2 linked regions of the Flocculibacter collagenilyticus genome follow. The protein of the gene in region 1 interacts with the protein of each later gene in a pairwise test. Links are inferred from orthologs where the notes say so. Each region holds a gene or a part of one and is shown on either strand. Other genes may lie near its edges.

What was found.
Region 2: the proteins of HUU81_RS12355 (region 1) and dnaB interact in binary tests that used the Escherichia coli proteins (3 or more experiments, as listed by UniProt). The link is inferred for Flocculibacter collagenilyticus from one-to-one orthologs.

What each region holds. Positions count from the first base shown.
Region 1 is NZ_CP059888.1:2,786,345-2,795,375, reverse strand. Bases 2,024-4,847 are described here. They hold HUU81_RS12355 (primosomal replication protein), read right to left. Parts: upstream 3,848-4,847; coding sequence 3,200-3,847; downstream 2,024-3,199. Other genes in these bases: dinG (ATP-dependent DNA helicase DinG), read right to left, coding at 4,639-4,847; HUU81_RS12350 (TSUP family transporter), read right to left, coding at 3,863-4,639; HUU81_RS12360 (hypothetical protein), read left to right, coding at 2,472-3,203; HUU81_RS12365 (2OG-Fe(II) oxygenase), read right to left, coding at 2,024-2,244. Outside these bases: HUU81_RS12370 (hypothetical protein), read right to left, coding at 1-1,467; more of HUU81_RS12365, read right to left, coding at 1,537-2,023; more of dinG, read right to left, coding at 4,848-6,738; HUU81_RS12340 (TonB-dependent receptor), read left to right, coding at 7,141-9,031. UniProt on the Escherichia coli protein: Involved in the restart of stalled replication forks, which reloads the replicative helicase (DnaB) on sites other than the origin of replication.
Region 2 is NZ_CP059888.1:232,246-241,437, forward strand. The notes cover bases 2,196-5,180. They hold dnaB (replicative DNA helicase), read left to right. Parts: upstream 2,196-2,989; coding sequence 2,990-4,372; downstream 4,373-5,180. Other genes in these bases: HUU81_RS01080 (TonB-dependent receptor domain-containing protein), read right to left, coding at 2,196-2,415; alr (alanine racemase), read left to right, coding at 4,421-5,180. Also shown: more of HUU81_RS01080, read right to left, coding at 1-2,195; more of alr, read left to right, coding at 5,181-5,512; HUU81_RS01095 (hypothetical protein), read right to left, coding at 5,568-6,065; HUU81_RS01100 (winged helix-turn-helix domain-containing protein), read right to left, coding at 6,719-9,192. UniProt on the Escherichia coli protein: The main replicative DNA helicase, it participates in initiation and elongation during chromosome replication. Travels ahead of the DNA replisome, separating dsDNA into templates for DNA synthesis.

The sequences.
Region 1 (9,031 bases):
TGAGTGAACATTACTTGTTTTACTAAATGTATTACTGCTATTTAGCTCACACGAAGTGTTTTCATTTTCGTTTGTTGTTAGTTCAATGGTCAGTAAACTAGGCTCTGATAATAAAATAGATGGATGACTAATTTCTGATACTGGTTGCACATCATCTGAGCTAAAAACTTCAACATCGTTATTAAACACCTTAAGTCTTTCAATGGTAGGTTGGCTATGACAAGTAATGACATTGAATTCGGCAGATGAAGTGACCGTGCCACCTTTACCCGTGCATGTAAGTTGAGTTAAACCATTCTGAACAAAGCCTGTGTCAATTTGTCTATTACCGGATAATCCAATTTGCTCCCCAGTAGCGTTGTGACAGTTTGTAGCGTTATGACTTATCCAGCTGAAAGATTGAGGTGAATTTAAACATGCTGTTTTGGGAGAAAGAGAGAGTGCTAATGTTGGTTTTTGATGAACTGTTAAATTAGCTACAACTGCATCGGAAGTACCTGCCAAACCAGTACATGTGATAGTTGTAGTTTGATTAGAGGTTCTATTGCTACCCACCCAGCTGCCACTGGTTGAGCGTGGCTGCCCGTTTACGTCACACGAAGTTGCATCTTCAGAATGCCATGTTAAGGTCGCACTTTCTCCATATGCAACCTCGGCTGGTGTCCAAGCAATACTTACGGTGGGCTTCTTTCTTACTGTCAATGTAGCGGTTTTTACTTCAGACTCTCCTGCTAAGCCTTTGCATTGCAATGATACATGTTGAGTACTAGTTCTGTTTTTACCTAGCCAGTTTCCGTTAGGTGCGCGCTCCTGCCCGTTTATTAAACAATATGTTGCATCAGTAGAGCTCCAGGACAATATTGCACTCTCACCATGTGCAACTTCGGAAGGTAGCCATTTAATATCAACTGTAGGTGGCTTTCTAACAGTGAGTTCTGCGGTTTGAGTGCTTGATGAGCCTGCGACACCAGTACATTTAAGGCTTACTGATTGGCTATTAACTCTATTTTTAGCAAGCCAGCTACCACTGGTTGCTCTGGATTGACCATTCATTAAGCATGTTGTGGCATCAGTTGAGTGCCAAGTTAGTAATGAGCTTTCTCCATGGGCTATTTCTGAAGGCTCCCACTTGATTGTTGCAGTTGGAAGTTTCCGTACTATTAATTGTGCCGTAGCGGATATGGCTGAACCGTTTACATCAAAACACTTTAAAGTGCTACTCAGGCTGTTAGTTCTATTATTTCCAACCCATGTTCCTCTTATTGCATTTGGCTTATCGTTAAGCTCACAGGTTGCGGCATTGCTTGAATTCCAAGTTAGCGTTGAGCTTTCACCGTGTTTTACTTCAGAAGGGTTCCATGAAATGGTTACGGTTAGCTCAGATGCATGTGCAGTATTTAAAGTTAAGGCGCTTACAAGAATTAACAATTTCTTTTTTATGTGTTTATTATTAGTAAGAAATAACACAGTAAATCTCCTGTGATCTGTGTAGTTAGTATTAAACGTAGGGGGTAACTTTAGTGTAACAGTAAGGTGCTAGCTGTTTGTTCCATAAAGCTTTTGCGCAGGATTAAACATAACCCAAGACGTTAGAATATATTTATCATTGGAAATAGGAATGGAGCCCTTGTGGGTATGTGTGAAGCTAGTAGGGAATATAACTAAACTCCCTGCTTCAGGTTTAACTGAGCGGTTTTGGAAGTAAAACTCTGTTCCGCCTCCTTCTTGTACATCATTAAGGTAGTACATGAAAACCAGTGTGCGGTGTAGGCTGTCTTGTTGCTTATCAACAGGGTGAGGAAAGTGTTCTGAATGCCAATGATGGTAACCACCTTGACCTTTTTTGTAATGCTGTAGATTTATATTACCTAGTCGGTATATGTGCTTAAGTAAATAAAGAATTTGATCATTAGGCATTTGTTGTACATGTTGATGGGTGATCTCAGTAACTTCTTTAGTGTTAGGATCCATGAAAGAGGCTGAAACGGCGCCAACCAACAAAAATGGGTACTTTCTTACATAGGGAATAAGACCTTTAAATGTTAGGTCCATAATAGCCGCACTTTCTTGTTGCCAATGCTCAGAAAGGTTGATCATTAAGTCGGTACTGTTCTTTTTCTTCAAGTCTATACCCTGTCCGGTGTGACCTGCGCCTTTTTCAGAAGAGTGATTAAACTTCTCGATGAGTAATTGGCAATACTGCTTATTCATCCATTCTGGATATACTTCAATAAAGTCAGTCATATTTGTTCTTATTATTAGATTTACCTATCGGTAGAGGTTATCAGATTACATCCGCAGCGGGAATATTATGTTGGATGAGGGCTGTAATAAAAATTGTTCATATACCTTATTCAAAGGATAAACTGGTCAAGTTCGACTACACTGAATTTTACATTTTTATGAAAATTTCATCTCGTGATATTCGCGCTGAGTCTGGAATTATATAAAACGCTGAATAGTAAATAATTATGAATAGTGCAGACGAACATTTAATATTTGATCAACTTCGTTTGTTTGGAGGCTATCAGGTTTATCCAAATGAAATAGGCTTTGTTGAGGTGTTAAGCTACATGGATTTAGAAATATGCCTCTCAGCTCATCCTAACTGGAAAAATATTAAAAAGCAGCCTCCATTGCTTGTATATGATTGCCCCGAGTTTTTTAACCACCCCGATTTAACGGATTATTTTTGTGAAAATTGCGATTCTGAACAACACAAAAATATGATTTGTCATGGTTTAAACGGACGTGAAGGAATAGATGATAACGGTCATAAACGACATTATCGTTTAGTTGTGTTTTCTGCTATTGATCCCTCTCAACCGATTGCCTTTGCGGCATTTGATGTAGATTTAAAAGAAGGAACCACCTCACCTGATGAGGAGTTACCTGTGAAAAATATTAATTGTCGCTGTGAGTTTTTATATGCCTACGTACTGAAGGAATATAGAAATTTAGGGGTAGGCGCTATGCTAGGGTACACCATGGGAAGCTTATTTTGGCAGCAAATATTATTTCTATTAAATCAAATAGAAGGTACAGAAAGTGCTGTTTGCCCGATGATCATGTCTGACAGCTTTACACGTGGTGGTGAAGAAATAATGAAAAACTTACTTCGTGAAGTGAAGATGTTCAGTAAAGCTGAACGTGCAGCGGGCATTATCGACCACCTAGGCAAACCACAAGTAATCGCTAATTAGGAGTTTCTCTTTTCGACCCATGCAATTTTGTTTTCAACCTTAGAAATTGCTTGTCGGCATCTACCTAAACGTTGGTGTAACGCCAATACTTCTTGTTTTAACGTGTCTGCCTCGGCACCGTTTGCGCTTTTTAGTCGTGCTTCCCGCATTTCTAGCATGTTCATTAAGCGCCGTTCATATTCATGATTCTGATTTAGCTCGGCGTAAAGTTCATGGCTTGGTTGCATAATGTGCTGAGCGGTTCTTTTAAGTTTTTGTTGATATCGTGCCTGCCGCGCTTTTTTATCAAATTGAATTTCTTTTAATTTTACTTCGTTTGATTTTACGGCCTGAACTAACGCACTGATTTGACTATCTAGCAGGTTTATATAATAAGTTAAATATTCAGACTGTCCTTTTTTGTACAACTTCTCCAAAAGCGCAAAGTTTTTGGCGGCTTCAATTGCATAATCTTGTAGCTTAGATGAACGCACTTTAAAAAGGGTTGCATCAAAGCGTATATGTTGTTCTTTAACAGAGCGGTTCTCATCGTTAAACTTATCAATGTACTCTGACTGTTCTTTAATAAGTGATAACTGATGCGCTAACTTTTGTAGCACGATGTTGAAGTTGTCAGAATGATACGATGAAAAGTGAGTGTTCATGAGCGCCTTGATAGCTTAAAGCCATGCTTGCCAAAGTAATTTTGCTGTAAGTAGCAATACTACACTAATAAATACAGGGCGAATAAACTTACTTCCCAATTTAATCGCGTAATGTGAGCCAATTAGTGCCCCCACCATTAAGCACAGTCCCATTGCTATACCCAGTGCGAAATGCACATGCCCTAAAAATATAAAGGCAGTTAATGAGCATATGTTGCTTACGAAGTTCATTGCCCTTGCCACGCCGCTACTAAGCAATAGGTTAATTTTATATAAAACGGTATTTGAGACAACCCAGAATGCCCCTGTTCCCGGGCCTGCGATTCCATCATAAAAGCCTAGTGTAACTGCCTGTGAGCATTGCTTAACTTTAAGGTTTGTGGATTGTTGTGGTAAATGTATATTGTGATCAGGTTTTACGCGGTTGAAGAGTGTATAAAGTGCTGTTGCCGCAATAACAACAGGTAACACTTTGTTAAGTAGTTCGGGAGATAAGTAATCTACCACCACAGTTCCTGCAATGGCACCAACGGCGGTGAAGACAATAGATAATCGCCAATATCTTAGGTTAAATAGTTTCTTTCTATAAAAGGTGAGGCTGGCAACAAATGAGCCGAATGTTGCAGCTAGCTTATTTGTCCCCAATGCAATATGTGCAGGTAGTCCAGCTGATAACAGCGCTGGGATTGTTAGCAGCCCGCCGCCGCCTGCAACGGCATCAATAAAACCAGCTGCAAATGCAACACTGCACAATAATATGAGTAATTCGATGGTTAACTCAATATCTAACATCAGTATTCTATTTCGCGCTTGAAAGGAGGCAGTGAATTTATTAAAGACTGGCCATATTGCTTGGTCACTAACCGCCTATCCAATACAACAACTCGGCCAGAGTCATCTTCTTGCCTTAGGAGCCTGCCACAACCTTGTACTAATTTTTTTGACGCTTCAGGTACTGAAATCGCTAAAAATGGGTTACCCCCACGTTGTTTAATATATTCATTTTGCGCCTCTTCAATTGGAGAGGTAGGAACTGCGAAAGGGATTTTTGTGATGATTAGATTTGTTAAATACTTCCCGGGCAAGTCCAGTCCTTCTGAAAAACTCTGTGTGCCAAACAATATACTTGGTGAATTACCATCACATTTTTGTTTGTGCAGTGTAAGTAAAGCGCCACGAGATGCTTCACCTTGAACAAGTAAGGAGAACCCCTTTTCACGTAATTGCTTAGCGACCTCTTTCATTTGCCAATAGGAGGCAAAGAGCACCAATGAAGCGTCTTGATCTTTTAAATAAAGTGGAACGGCCTTACCTAGCGCTTCCGTAAAGCTTGGATGAGATGGTTCAACGTTTATTTTTGGTATGACTAACTTTGCTTTATTTGGATAGTCGAACGGGCTATCAATTTTAATATATTGTGTGTTTTCTAATCCAAATAGTCCGGCCTGACGGGCATAATAATCAAACGAATTAAGTGCGGTTAGAGTTGCAGAACATAGTACTACGCCGTAGGCTTTGCTCCATAAGTGGTCTTGTAAGAAAAAGCCTACCTCAATAGGGGAGTTAGCAATGAGAAAGTCGTGTTTTGCATCTGCCGTGGCATTATCGCTAAAAGTAATTTGCTCTAACCAGCGGGCTTGTGGTGCCGACTTTTCTGATTGGGTTATACACAAGTCTCGCCATAATTTAGTAAAGCTTTCTAAGCGTTGAAGGTAAAAGCTTGACTCCGCCAACACGGGCTCAGCAATCCACGCCTTAACTAGCTGATCTTTAACCTCTTGTGTTAATGCGTCATGCAAACGATTAAGCGCTGAAAGGGCTTTGGTGGCTTCTTCTTTTAATGTTTCTATTGCGGGTAGTAAATGGGGGGGGAGTTCGCCGTTTTCGAAGCGGTGGTATTTTTCTTTAGTAAATAACTGCTGCTCATTAGAGTGTAGCCATTGCTGAATTTGCTTTAACCATTTGGCACTTTCTTCAGCACAATCAGTAAGCGATAGAGTATGCTTAATCAAGCTTTCTGAACCAACGGTAGTTGAAAAACGTTGCGCAAGCTTAGGTAATTTAGCAAGCCAATTAATACTACTTTTAACTAGCACTTGTGATGCACTAAAATCTCTTGCGACAGTAGGTAAATGATGCGCTTCATCAATAATAAAAATAGTGTTCTCAGTTTCAGGTAAAATTTTACCGCCACCTAACTCTAAATCTGCTAACAACAAGCTATGATTAGCAATAATAACGTCAACTTTATCTAAATTTTCTCTGCTTTGATGGTATGGACACATTTGATGTGCCGAAGAGCGCTTTGTGCAATGATATTTATCGCTTGCAATATGATGCCAAAAATCATCGGAGATTGGTTCATCAAGGTGATCTCTTTCACCATCCCATTTGCCCGACTGATATTGTTTAAGTAACTTTTTGTATGCGGGTTTATCTTTTTTTGAAGGGGCGCTAATAAGTAGCTGTTGAAAACTGAGCTGTTCCGCGTTATCACTGCAAATAGCTTCTAATTTTTCAACACAGACATATCGATTACGGCCTTTTAATAACTCAAAATTAAATGACAGCTTACTTTGTTCGGCGAAAAAAGGAAGATCTTTTTCAAACAATTGTTCTTGTAATGCAACCGTAGCAGTGGCAATAACTACTTGCTTATTTTTAGCTAATGCGTAAGGAATAGCGCCCAATAGATAGGCTAAACTTTTACCCGTTCCTGTTCCTGCTTCAATTACACATATTTTATTATGTTTGTGATATTCACCAGCTAGCGTTTTAGCAATTTCTGCAACTAGCTTATTTTGCCCAGGGCGAGCGCGATAATTTGTCAAATTGCTCGAAATATTTTGATGAATCCCGCGAATTTGTGTTTTTAAAAAATCTGAGAGCATATTTAAGAGTGAATATTCATAATAGAAAGCCTACTTAAACAACACTGTAATGTAGATAGGGCATAGCATCTAACTAGCAGTGGTCTATTGATGTAGGAAAAATAAAAAGTGCTGCGGATTATAGTGGGTTTATGTACAAAAGTCTTTGATTCGATTCTTGAGTAACATTTTCTTACATTATGTTAAGTTATTTTTATTAATTGTTTTGCTTTCAGTTAACTAGTGGTGTAGCGTACAAATTGTGTACAGTAAACATAGGGTTTTGTATAACCATTTTTAACGTGTGTATGTTATGCATACGAATACTAAACTGGCAGAAGTTGTACCTATTTAAGCAGTAAGGATATTGCCTCTTTTATACTAATAAAAGTAATCACATTATAGTGATCCAGGGTAAGCATCATGTTTAAAGTTAGTAAAACCTCCCGTGCTATAAAAAGCACACTCATTTTATGTTCGTTATCGATTGCGTCAACATCTGTTTTTGCTCAAGATACAAAAGCAAAAGATGAAGATATTGAACGTATCGAAATAACGGGCTCCAGTATTAAGCGTGCAGATATGGAAGGGGCACTTCCAGTTGCCACTATATCCAAAACTGAAATTTTAAATTCTGGCGCAGTTAGTGTTCCAGACCTAATTTCGCAAATTCCGGCTATGCAAGGATTTACTACCGCATCTGATTCGGTAGGTGGTGGAGGTGGTGGTATTCAAGATGCTTCGCTACGTGATCTTGGCAGTGAATATACACTTGTTTTGTTAAATGGTCGCAGAATGGCTTCTGCTGATTCAGGTGGCACAATAGACCTAAACTCGATACCTCTTGCTGCAATTGAGCGTATAGAAATACTTAAAGATGGCGCATCAGCACTTTACGGTTCAGATGCAATCGCTGGGGTAGTAAACTTCATTATGAAGAAAGACTATCAGGATACAGCTATATCAGCTCGATACGATAAACCACAAGAGTCAGGCGGCACTAGTTATAACTTCAGTGTCAGCACAGGGTTTGGTGATTTAGATACTGATGGATATAACTTTATTTTTTCTTATAGTCGCGACGATAGGGAACAGCTGAAGTCGTCAGATAGAGATTTTGCAGCGACGGGATTAGTACCTTTTACTTATCAAGATACAGATCTTATTTTCCAAAGAACCTCTGCAAATGCAATTCCTGGTAATGCATATTTAACGTTCAATAATTTAGATTCAAGAAGTTTTAACCCCTACCGTGAAGAAAATGGGCAGTGTGCAGATAAGAATGCGCCAGAAGGAACAACGTGTATTTATGACTTTACGGAAACACTAGAGATTTTCCCAGAATCAACTCGTGACAATGTTTTCACGCAAGTAGTTGCCGAGCTTAATGAAAATATGGAGGTATACTCAACCGTTTCTTGGTCGAAATTTGATATGATTTCGAGAATAGCGCCATATCCAACAGGTACGTTTAGTATTCCAATCGACTCCCAGCTCGTGCAAGAAAATATCATACCTCACCTGTCAGCTGAGGAAATTGCTGATTTAAATAAAGTAAATGTGCGCTGGAGAACTCGCCCTGGTGGTAACCGAACCGACTCTTGGGAAACGGTAGCTCGTAATATAACAACGGGGATTCGCGGTAATTTTGATGAGATAGATTACGACTTATCTTTTACTTATTCAGACAGTGAAAGAGATAACACGCGTATTACCGGTTATCCTCTAGAAGAGGAGTTGATGAGTCTACTTGAATCGGGGCAGGTAAACATTTTTGACACGCCTGAAAACCTATCGCCTGAGGCAAATCAAGCTATTGCTAACACTATGTATAGTGGACCGTGGGAAACGACGAAAACACGCTTGAAAGTACTTGAAGGTAAAGCTTCAATGCCTATTTATGAGTTAGATGCGGGAGAAGTTTATTTAGGCTTTGGGTTCGATTATCGTGAATCAGAATATGGTCGTAGCAACAGTGAAGCGAATGATGCAGAGATTATTCTATTTGAGTCAGCGTCTCCAGAGTTCGATTTATCCCGTGAAACATACGGTATGTTTGCCGAAACTGTGGTTCCTATTATTGAAGGGTTAGAGGTTACAGCCGCTGTTCGTTATGACAATATTGGTGAGATCACTGACACTAAAAGAGCTGGTGATCAAACGGTAGGTGAGGATAAAAGCGATACAACCTACAAGTTGAGCTTAGCTTATCGTCCAACAGATGCTTGGCTAATACGTGCTTCATTAGGAACTGGCTTTAAAGCTGCGACAATGAGACAAATCGCTGAACCGAGAATCGAGTTTGGTGTGACAT
Region 2 (9,192 bases), 2.6 Mb from region 1 along the record:
TGACGCGTTTAAGTAACCAGAACGAACCAGTTCGATATCAAAGTTAGCATTACGATCAATTTGTGAACAATATCCTGCATCAGGACCACCAGTTGCATCTACACAGTTATCAGCAATATCTTGTGCAGCAACTTCAATAATCGCATCTTCAATTTCAATATCGTAATAATCTAGTGTAATAGAGAAATCTTCAATAAACGATGGTGTCCATACGATACCAGCAGTTAAAGAAGTTGACTCTTCAGGATTAAGCTCAGAGTTACCGCCAGATAATGTATCAACACTTACGTTGTCGTTAGCTTCAAAGCCATCAGGCATGCCTAGTGCTTTACAGTTAGCTGCGCGATCTGGATCGTCAGGTATGTTGTCTGCATCACATGGATCTGATACTCGTGCAAAGCCTGGAGATAGTGGACTAAATGCTTCTGAAATATTTGGTGCACGTACTGCTTGGCCGTATGTACCACGAATTCTGAAGTCATCAATAGGCGCATACATTAAGCCTATTTTCCATGCATCCGTTTCACCAGCATGTGAGTAATCAGCTGTACGGTATGCAGCATCAAGTGTTAGTTCTTCAATACCTGTAAGACCAGCAAATAATGGAAGGCTTATTTCAATGTAGCTTTCTGTTACATCGTACGCACCAAATTCATCAGGTGTAGCAGCACTTGTTAAGAATCCAGCTTTCGTGAATTCATCAGTTGTAATTTCTGACTCTTCTTCACGATACTCAAAACCAGCAGCAATCGCAATTGGGCCACCTTGTAAGTCGAAAAACTCACTTGTGTCAGTAACAAAAGAAGCACCGATGATTTCTTGAGAAATTCTGTCTTGGCGAGTTACGTCAGCAGATACCCAATCACGTGCAGCTTCAGATGCTTGACCGAAACCAAATGGATTATATGCAACACAGTCACCACCATTTACACTGGCAGGGTCGGTATAGTCTTCGCCTTGTGCACTTGCTACTTGACTACGACAAGCCGCTTCACCTGTTTCTGGATCAATCACTGAGTCTAATGCAGCTGTGAAGTTTCCAGGTAGTAAATCATTTAGCGTTTTACGGCGGTTACGAGTTTCACCATAAACATAATACACTTCATAATCAAAGTCAGTTTCACTTAACGTGAAATCGCCTTCTAATGCTGCTGTGTAACGGAATAATTCACGGCGGTTATCAGCTGAACGGTTACCTAGCTCATCAAAGAATTTAGCCATTGTAACGTTAGTCTGACCTGCATCTAAAAGCACTTCTCTTAAAGAGTCGTCAAGGAATGCGTTATCTTCTACATTTACAGAGATATTACCGAAACGGAATGACGGCTGATATTGCTGTTCGATATCAGAGCGAGCGTATTTAAAGTCACTGACGAACGTTAAGTTATCTGTTAATTGATAGTTGAAGCTTGAACCAACAGAGATGCGCTCGATACCTGGTAGAAAGTTTTCATAATCTTCAGTATTGAAACATGAGTCACAGCCATTTGGGAAAGAACCGAATGCGAAGCTGTTTGACTGGTCGCGCTCTACTTGAACAAATGGATTACCATCGTTATCAAATGTATAACGACCTGCACCACCACCAAATGGGTTTAATACGCCATAGGCGTTGATCATTTCAGAGTAAACACGTGGTACACGTAGTCTGTCAGGGATGCCATCTTCTTCACCTTGGCTATCAGGGTTAGCAACAGTGCCCCAACCATCGAACTGACGAATATCTTCTGACATCACTTCTTTAGTGCGCTCAATACCAGCGAAGAAAGTTACATTACCTTTACCGTTAGATAAGTCAGCACCCGCTAGGAAAGTAATACCATGGTTACGTGAGCCAACACCTTCTGTAGAACTTGTACCGCTTACATTTAACTCGAAACCTTCGTAGTCATCTTTTAAGATAACATTCACAACACCTGATACAGCGTCAGAACCATAAATTGCTGATGCACCACCAGTAATTACTTCAACGCGTTTAATTAGGCTAGTAGGAATAGTCGTTAAGTCAACTTGAGCAGAACCTGGTACACCGGCAACATGGCGCTTACCGTTAACTAGTACTAAGGTACGGTTAGAGCCTAAGCGACGTAAATCAGGAGAACTGATACCAGCAAATGCATTACTGTTGTTATTACCAACAAGAGTGTCAGTTGCGCCGATTGCTGGTAATTCACTTAATAAGCTACCTAGGTCAGTAAGACCAAACTTAGCAATATCTTGCTCGTCTAATGAAATAACAGGAGTAGGCTGAGATAATTCTGCACGTGCAATACGAGAACCCGTTACTTCAACTCTTTCGATTTCTTGTCCTTCAGTTGATTCTTCAGCAGCTAATGCTGAAAACGCTGGCAACGTCATTGAGCCAGCAAGTAAAGCAAATTGAACTGCTTTACTTACTTTAGTCTTATAGATCATTTTTTTTCCTAATCCCGGAGTTAACTTTAACTAAATATATTTACTTAAAACTTATTATAATTTTGTCTTAATTTATCTTTGGGCAGTGAAATTAAGGAATGCCAATATATCACTGGTTTTGAAAATCTCAACAGTGAAAAGTGGGCTTTTAAATCTCATTTGTTTACATTTATTAAACAGTTTTTGGTTGTTTTTTATCTGTGATAGTACTTTTTTCCTTGTTTTATTGGGTGTTTGTGATTTTTAAATGTTAACAAAAAAGGTTTCTGAATAATTATATCTGTAAGAAAATGTGTACAAATATACATTTTATCGGTAATGACGCGGGTATTTGTATTTTGAACTTTTTAATATTTAGTGCTTATTTTTCATTTTTCAGTCATTTTGGTTGTTTATAGCGCAATAGGAAATGGCGACTAGACGCTTTTTCTTTTCTTCACTCTTTTATAGTGATTTAAATAGTTAGATAATGCTCAGCAATGCATTTTGGGTTAAGAAATTCATTGTGCTTGATAATTTAACGTACTGTGCTGTTATTTAAAGTACGGCGCATGTCCATTAGGTGTTTAAAAGCATGGCGAAAAAAGAAAGAGACATTGAGTCTTTAAAAGTTCCTCCAAATTCGTTGGAAGCTGAGCAGTCTGTCTTAGGCGGTCTTATGCTGAACAATGAAGCGTGGGATATTGTTGCGGGTACTGTGGTTGCGAAAGATTTTTATTCTTTAGCACACAAAACTGCTTTTTCTGCGATGGAACGCTTAATGGCAACGAATCAGCCATTAGATTTGATCACGGTTACGGAAGAGTTAGAGAAAAATAACGATCTAGAAAAGGCCGGTGGTTTTGGGTATTTAGGTGAAATAGCGAAAAATACACCTAGTGCTGCGAATGTAAGGGCCTATGCTGAGATTGTTCGTGATAAAGCGATTATTCGTGAACTGCTGGGGGCCGTAAATGATATTTCTAATACGTGTTTTCAACCTGAAGGCCGATCTGCAACTGAATTACTAGACTTTGCTGAAAGCAAGGTATTTAAAATTGCTGAGCAACGCTCTAAATCTGATGAAGGGCCTGAGTCAGTTTTAAAAATTCTTGAGAAAACCGTTGATAAAATAGAAGAACTAATGCGTTTACCGCAAGACGGTGTGACAGGGGTGTCTACAGGTTACACTGACTTAGACAAGATGACTGCAGGATTACAGTCATCTGATTTAGTTATTGTTGCCGCGCGTCCTTCAATGGGTAAAACAACGTTTGCGATGAACTTGTGTGAAAACGCAGCACTAACGCAAGACAAACCAGTGCTCATTTTCTCACTAGAAATGCCGTCAGAACAAATCATGATGCGTATGTTGGCGTCATTAGGTCGTATTGACCAAACAAAAGTACGTACCGGTGCCTTGGATGATGAAGATTGGGCAAGGTTGTCTTCAACCATGGGCCTTATGTCAGAAAAAGCGAAAATGTATATCGATGATTCGGCGGGCTTAACACCTACTGAAGTTCGCTCGCGTGCACGCAGAGTGGCACGAGATCATGGTGGTATCAGCATGATCATGGTCGACTACTTGCAGTTAATGAAAGTGCCTGAGTTTTCAGAAAATAGAACATTAGAAATTGCAGAAATTTCGCGTTCATTAAAAGCCTTAGCCAAAGAATTAGAATGCCCAGTCGTGGCGCTGTCGCAGCTAAACCGTTCATTGGAGCAACGAGCGGATAAGCGCCCGGTTAACTCGGATTTACGTGAATCAGGCTCAATCGAGCAAGACGCCGACTTAATTATGTTTATTTATCGTGACGAGGTATATCACGATACGACAGAAGAAAACCGCAACGTCGCTGAAATTATAATTGGTAAGCAACGTAATGGGCCTATTGGAAAATTGCCGCTGACTTTCCAAGGCAAGTTCTCGCGTTTTGATAATTACGCGGGTAACTCATTCGACTATGGTGAATAAGGTGACAGGTGAATAAGCGGTGATAGTAATATTAAGAGTGCCACAGGTTTGATTTCTGCAACGGCCGAAATTAGCGTTAGTGCACTGCAGCATAATTTAGCTCGTGTTAGAGCATTCGCGCCGCATTCGCAAGTACTGGCGGTACTTAAAGCGAATGCCTATGGCCACGGTATGAGCCGTACGGCAAAGCATTTAGATAATGCAGATGCCTTTGGCGTGGCGCGTATTGGTGAGGCGTTAAGATTACGCGAGCAGGGCATTACTAAGTCTGTGGTATTGATGGAAGGCTTTTTTGAGGCTGAAGAAGTTTACGACTTAGTTGAGTATGGCTTTGAAACCGTGGTGCAAAACCAACATCAATTAGATGCCATAGTATATAGTAAGCTAAGAAAACCGATAAAAGTCTGGCTAAAGATTGATACGGGTATGCATCGGTTAGGCATTGAACCCGAACAGTTTGAGCACTTTTATCGTACATTGGTAAACAGCCCTAACGTTCTTAAGCCTATTGTGGTGATGAGCCACTTCGCTTGTGCTGATGAACATGACAATCCGTTTAATCAGCAACAGATGCAGGTGTTTGATGGCTGTATGGCTGATACAACCCACAGTGCTGCACCACCATTGCTGTCGTTAGCAAATTCTGCTGCTGTTGTTAACTATCCAAGCTCACATCACAACTGGGTGAGGCCGGGAATTATGCTTTATGGCATTTCGCCTGTGGCAGAGCATATTGGACAAAAATATGGTTTGCAGCCAGCGATGGCGATGAAGTCCAAGCTGATTGCCGTGCGTAAAATAAAAAAAGATGAAGCGGTTGGCTATGGCTCTGCGTGGCGAAGCCATGATGAAACTTTTATTGGCGTGGTGGCAATAGGTTATGGAGATGGCTATCCGCGCCATGCCCCCAATGGCACACCAGTATTGGTTAACGGTCGACAAGTGCCTTTAGTGGGGCGAGTGTCGATGGATATGATCACGGTTGATTTAGGCAAGCAAAGCCACGACAAAATTGGTGATGAAGTTTTACTCTGGGGGGCGGAATTGCCAATAGAGGTTGTTGCGGAAAAAGCAGGAACGATTGCATATCAACTGATTTGTAACATCACCCGTAGGGTGAATCTACATTATGTAGACTAATATGCAGTTTGCAATGCATTCCCGCTTGTACAACGCTAAATTGTTGCTGTTGAAATTACGCTAACTGATTAAACAACTGCCCGCTGACCACTGCATCTTTATCTAGCGATTCTTGTGTAATAAATCTATCCGTAACATTGTTGGTTGTATTCAGTGTTTCGTTTCCAACTGGTCGCGCCTCTTGCCTATCAATCAAATTAGATAAAGTACGTTGAGCGCCTTCTGTTTCAGCCGTTTCTACCGCGATAACTGCTTGCACATTTCGTGGCGTAAGTCCGGGATTAACTAAATTACTATCAGCCTCACCACTTACAAACCGAAACGTTGGGTCGGGATCACCCTGATTAATCCCCGGTGTGGCGTTGGGATCGTTTGTCGTGTTGTCAGCCACTTTTACTGCAAAACGTTCCTGATCGATTCGTGCATTAATCGGGCTAGGATTATTCTCATCAGCGCCTACCACTTCATTTGGCCTGCGTACTGCAATACGTGTATCGTTTGGGAGTGATGTCGACGTCCTCAGGTCTGGCACACCAGCTGCTATATCCACCATTGCTTTACCCTCATCTTAAATGGCAATGCGGTTCATACCCTTATACATCTAACTACTTCGAGTATTCGTCTCGCGTTATATGCTACATGAAACTCTACGTGCAATAAGTATAGTAGAAATTTAACTAATGTGAGCATTGAGTAAGATCAGGATCGTTTTTTTAGTAATGATTGTGGCTTAAATGTACTCAAGTTGTTGAATCGGCATGCAATGTAATCCGTGGAGAAAAAAGGGAGGTTAAATTCAGTACAAGATTAGCTACTAGTCAGTTTGTTTTCTAATAATATTCAGGTGCAAATTGAGTAACAGCGTTAAGCTTGAACATACCAATTATGGTAATGGTATGTAGCATAGGGAAATAAAATGGACAGGTTAATTAGCCGTATTTATATACACAATATATTAGCGGTGTTTTCAAGGATAGGAGCACACAAGGAACAAATTAAGATCGGGCTGATAGTTTTATCCATAGTGACTATATTACTTCATGTTTCGATACTAAATACGCGTACAGGGATAAGTACAAGTGGTCATGCGAATTTAGTGAATAATAATCAAAATTATGCTTATGTTATTTATAGTGACTGTATGATGTGGACGTACTTTTCGAAAACAGAGCCTGTGAATGTGAAATTGACGCCAGAGTGTAAGACTTAAAAACCATTCATTGTATTGGCAGACGGTGCCAAATTAAATGGCATCGTCTGGTTTTTTCTTTGTTGATTCAGTAAGCGGCGGGTGTGGGCATCACTTTTGTTTTTAACCGCTAATAAAGCTGCGTAGTCAGGATGGCTTTTTAGTTCATTTAAAAAAGGACTCTGTGAAGTGAAAAACATGGGACGTTCGTAAGGTTCAGCATATGCAATGGGTTTAGTGTGAGTGTACAGCTTACTTAGTAGTTGAATGGCTTGTTGCTGCTGTCCTAACATTGTTAATGCTTGCGCTTTATTAAACTTCATCGCAAGTGGCTGATAAGCTTGTTTATCAATATCGCGGATAAACTGATTTAAGAGCTGTGTTGCACGTTGATGGTTACCTTTTTGCTCAGCAAATAGCGCAGCAAAAAGTGGACGGTGATTAGCATTAATATAAGAGAGCGCATTATCAGCTAAGGGTTGTAGGTGTGTTACTCGACTTTGCGGTGCTAACGCAACAGTTGCAACTAAAATAGGGCTGATGAAAGGCAGCGCTAGATCGTCCTCATTAATGGTTTCAAGCATGATTACAGCACTATTTATATCACCCGCATAAAGTGCTTTCATAATAATCATAGGCTTGGCTAATGCAGGTGAAAGAATACCGATTAGATCGAGTATTTGATGAATGCTTTCAATATCTTCCACCGCGGTATAAATATCGAGCAGGCGATCCCAGCAGTTTAAATATTGTAAATCTTTAGTGAGGCACGTATGTACTAATTGATCGGCAGCTAAAATTTCACCTTGATGAAATTTAACTAAGGCTAAGCCTTCATAGCCGCCAGCCATTTCTGGCACAAGTTTGATAATTTTTTTACTGGTTTGTTCAGCGAGTTGAAATTGTCCAATTCTGACATACGTAGAGATGAGTACGCTATGTAATGCATGGGATAGCGGATCAAACTCAACCGCTTTGTTTAATAAACGAATGGCAGTAGTGTAATCGCGCATATCGCGGCTAAGAGCGCCGTACCAAAAGAGAGAGTCGTAGTGGTTTGGGTTAAGGCTCAATGCTTTTTTAAAATATTTAATGGCAGCGGGAGCATCAGTATTTTTTTTAACAAGGTACTTTGGTTTCATCAAAAAGCCATGCGCAAACCAGTAGTCGGGATTGTTCTGGCTATTTGGCTCGGCAATAGCCAAGTGCTGTTTTGCGCGAATAAACGCACTGTCGTGAGAAATTAACCCCCACGCTGCCATTTTGGTGAGTACATTGGCAAGGGCAATATGGGCATCAACAAAATCATTATCAATGCTTATTGCTTCTTCAAAATGCTTTCTTGCACTGAAAAGTAATCGAATATTAAAGCTATTAAACTTTTGCTTGCCAGAAATATACTCGGCATAGGCGTGAGGGTCTGGCGTTGGGCTACTTGAATCAACTGCACTCGGTTGCGTTGTATGTTCAGCTAATTGATTCGTTTTACTCTTATCTCGCTTATAGCCAACCTGTTCAACAACGTGTTGCGCAATAACATGTTGAATGTTATGTAAGTTATCAATATTAAAATCAAATAATTGCGACCACTCATGATAGCCTGTTTGAGTGTTGATAAGCTGAATTGCTACGCTAACATTGCCACTATTACTTCGAATGCTGCCGTCTAATACATAATGAACGTTTAGGATGTCGCCAATATCCTGAACCGTATTGGGGTTATCTTTAAAGTAGAATGACGATGTTCGTGCGGCTACTTTTAATTGCGGGAAACGTATTAGTTCATTTAATACCTCTTCAGCAAGTCCGTCGCCTAAAATATCTAGTTCTTCATTATTGGTAAAATTTTCAAAGGGCAGTACTGCAATAGACGTAGGCGGTGCTGAGGTTTCATGTGAACTACTTTTCCACAAAATATCAAAGGGAATTAGCCAAATAATAAAAAACACACCCATTATGCTGGCTAATATTAAGGTGTTGCGAAGCGTATTAGTGCGGTAGGTGCTATGGCTTTCATCATTTTGTTCTGAATTAAGATCGCTCGCCTCTATTTCAGGCGCGAGTTGTTTAGTATAGCCGTCAGTTTGTTTATCATTATTGTCAATATTTGGCTTATCAATATTAACAGCGTGGGCTTGTGATGACAGGGTTGTAATACTATCAGTGGAATGAGTGGGCGAATCTATTATGCTATTTGAGACTGGCTGACAAAGCCGATAACCACGCTTTGGAATAGTCTCGATATACTGTACACCACTGTTTTTAGATTGCCCCAGTAATTTGCGTAAATTAGAGATCGCACGAAATAAAGATTCATCCGCTCCATATCTACCCGGCCATAATGCTTCTAGCAACTCGTCGTGACTAATCACTTGGTCAGGATGATCCATAAAAAACAGCAATAAATCCATTTGTTTAGGAGGTAAGTGTTTAGGATCTCCCTCTATCCATATTTGGTTGGTACTAGGATCAACCTGCACGTTGCCAATGG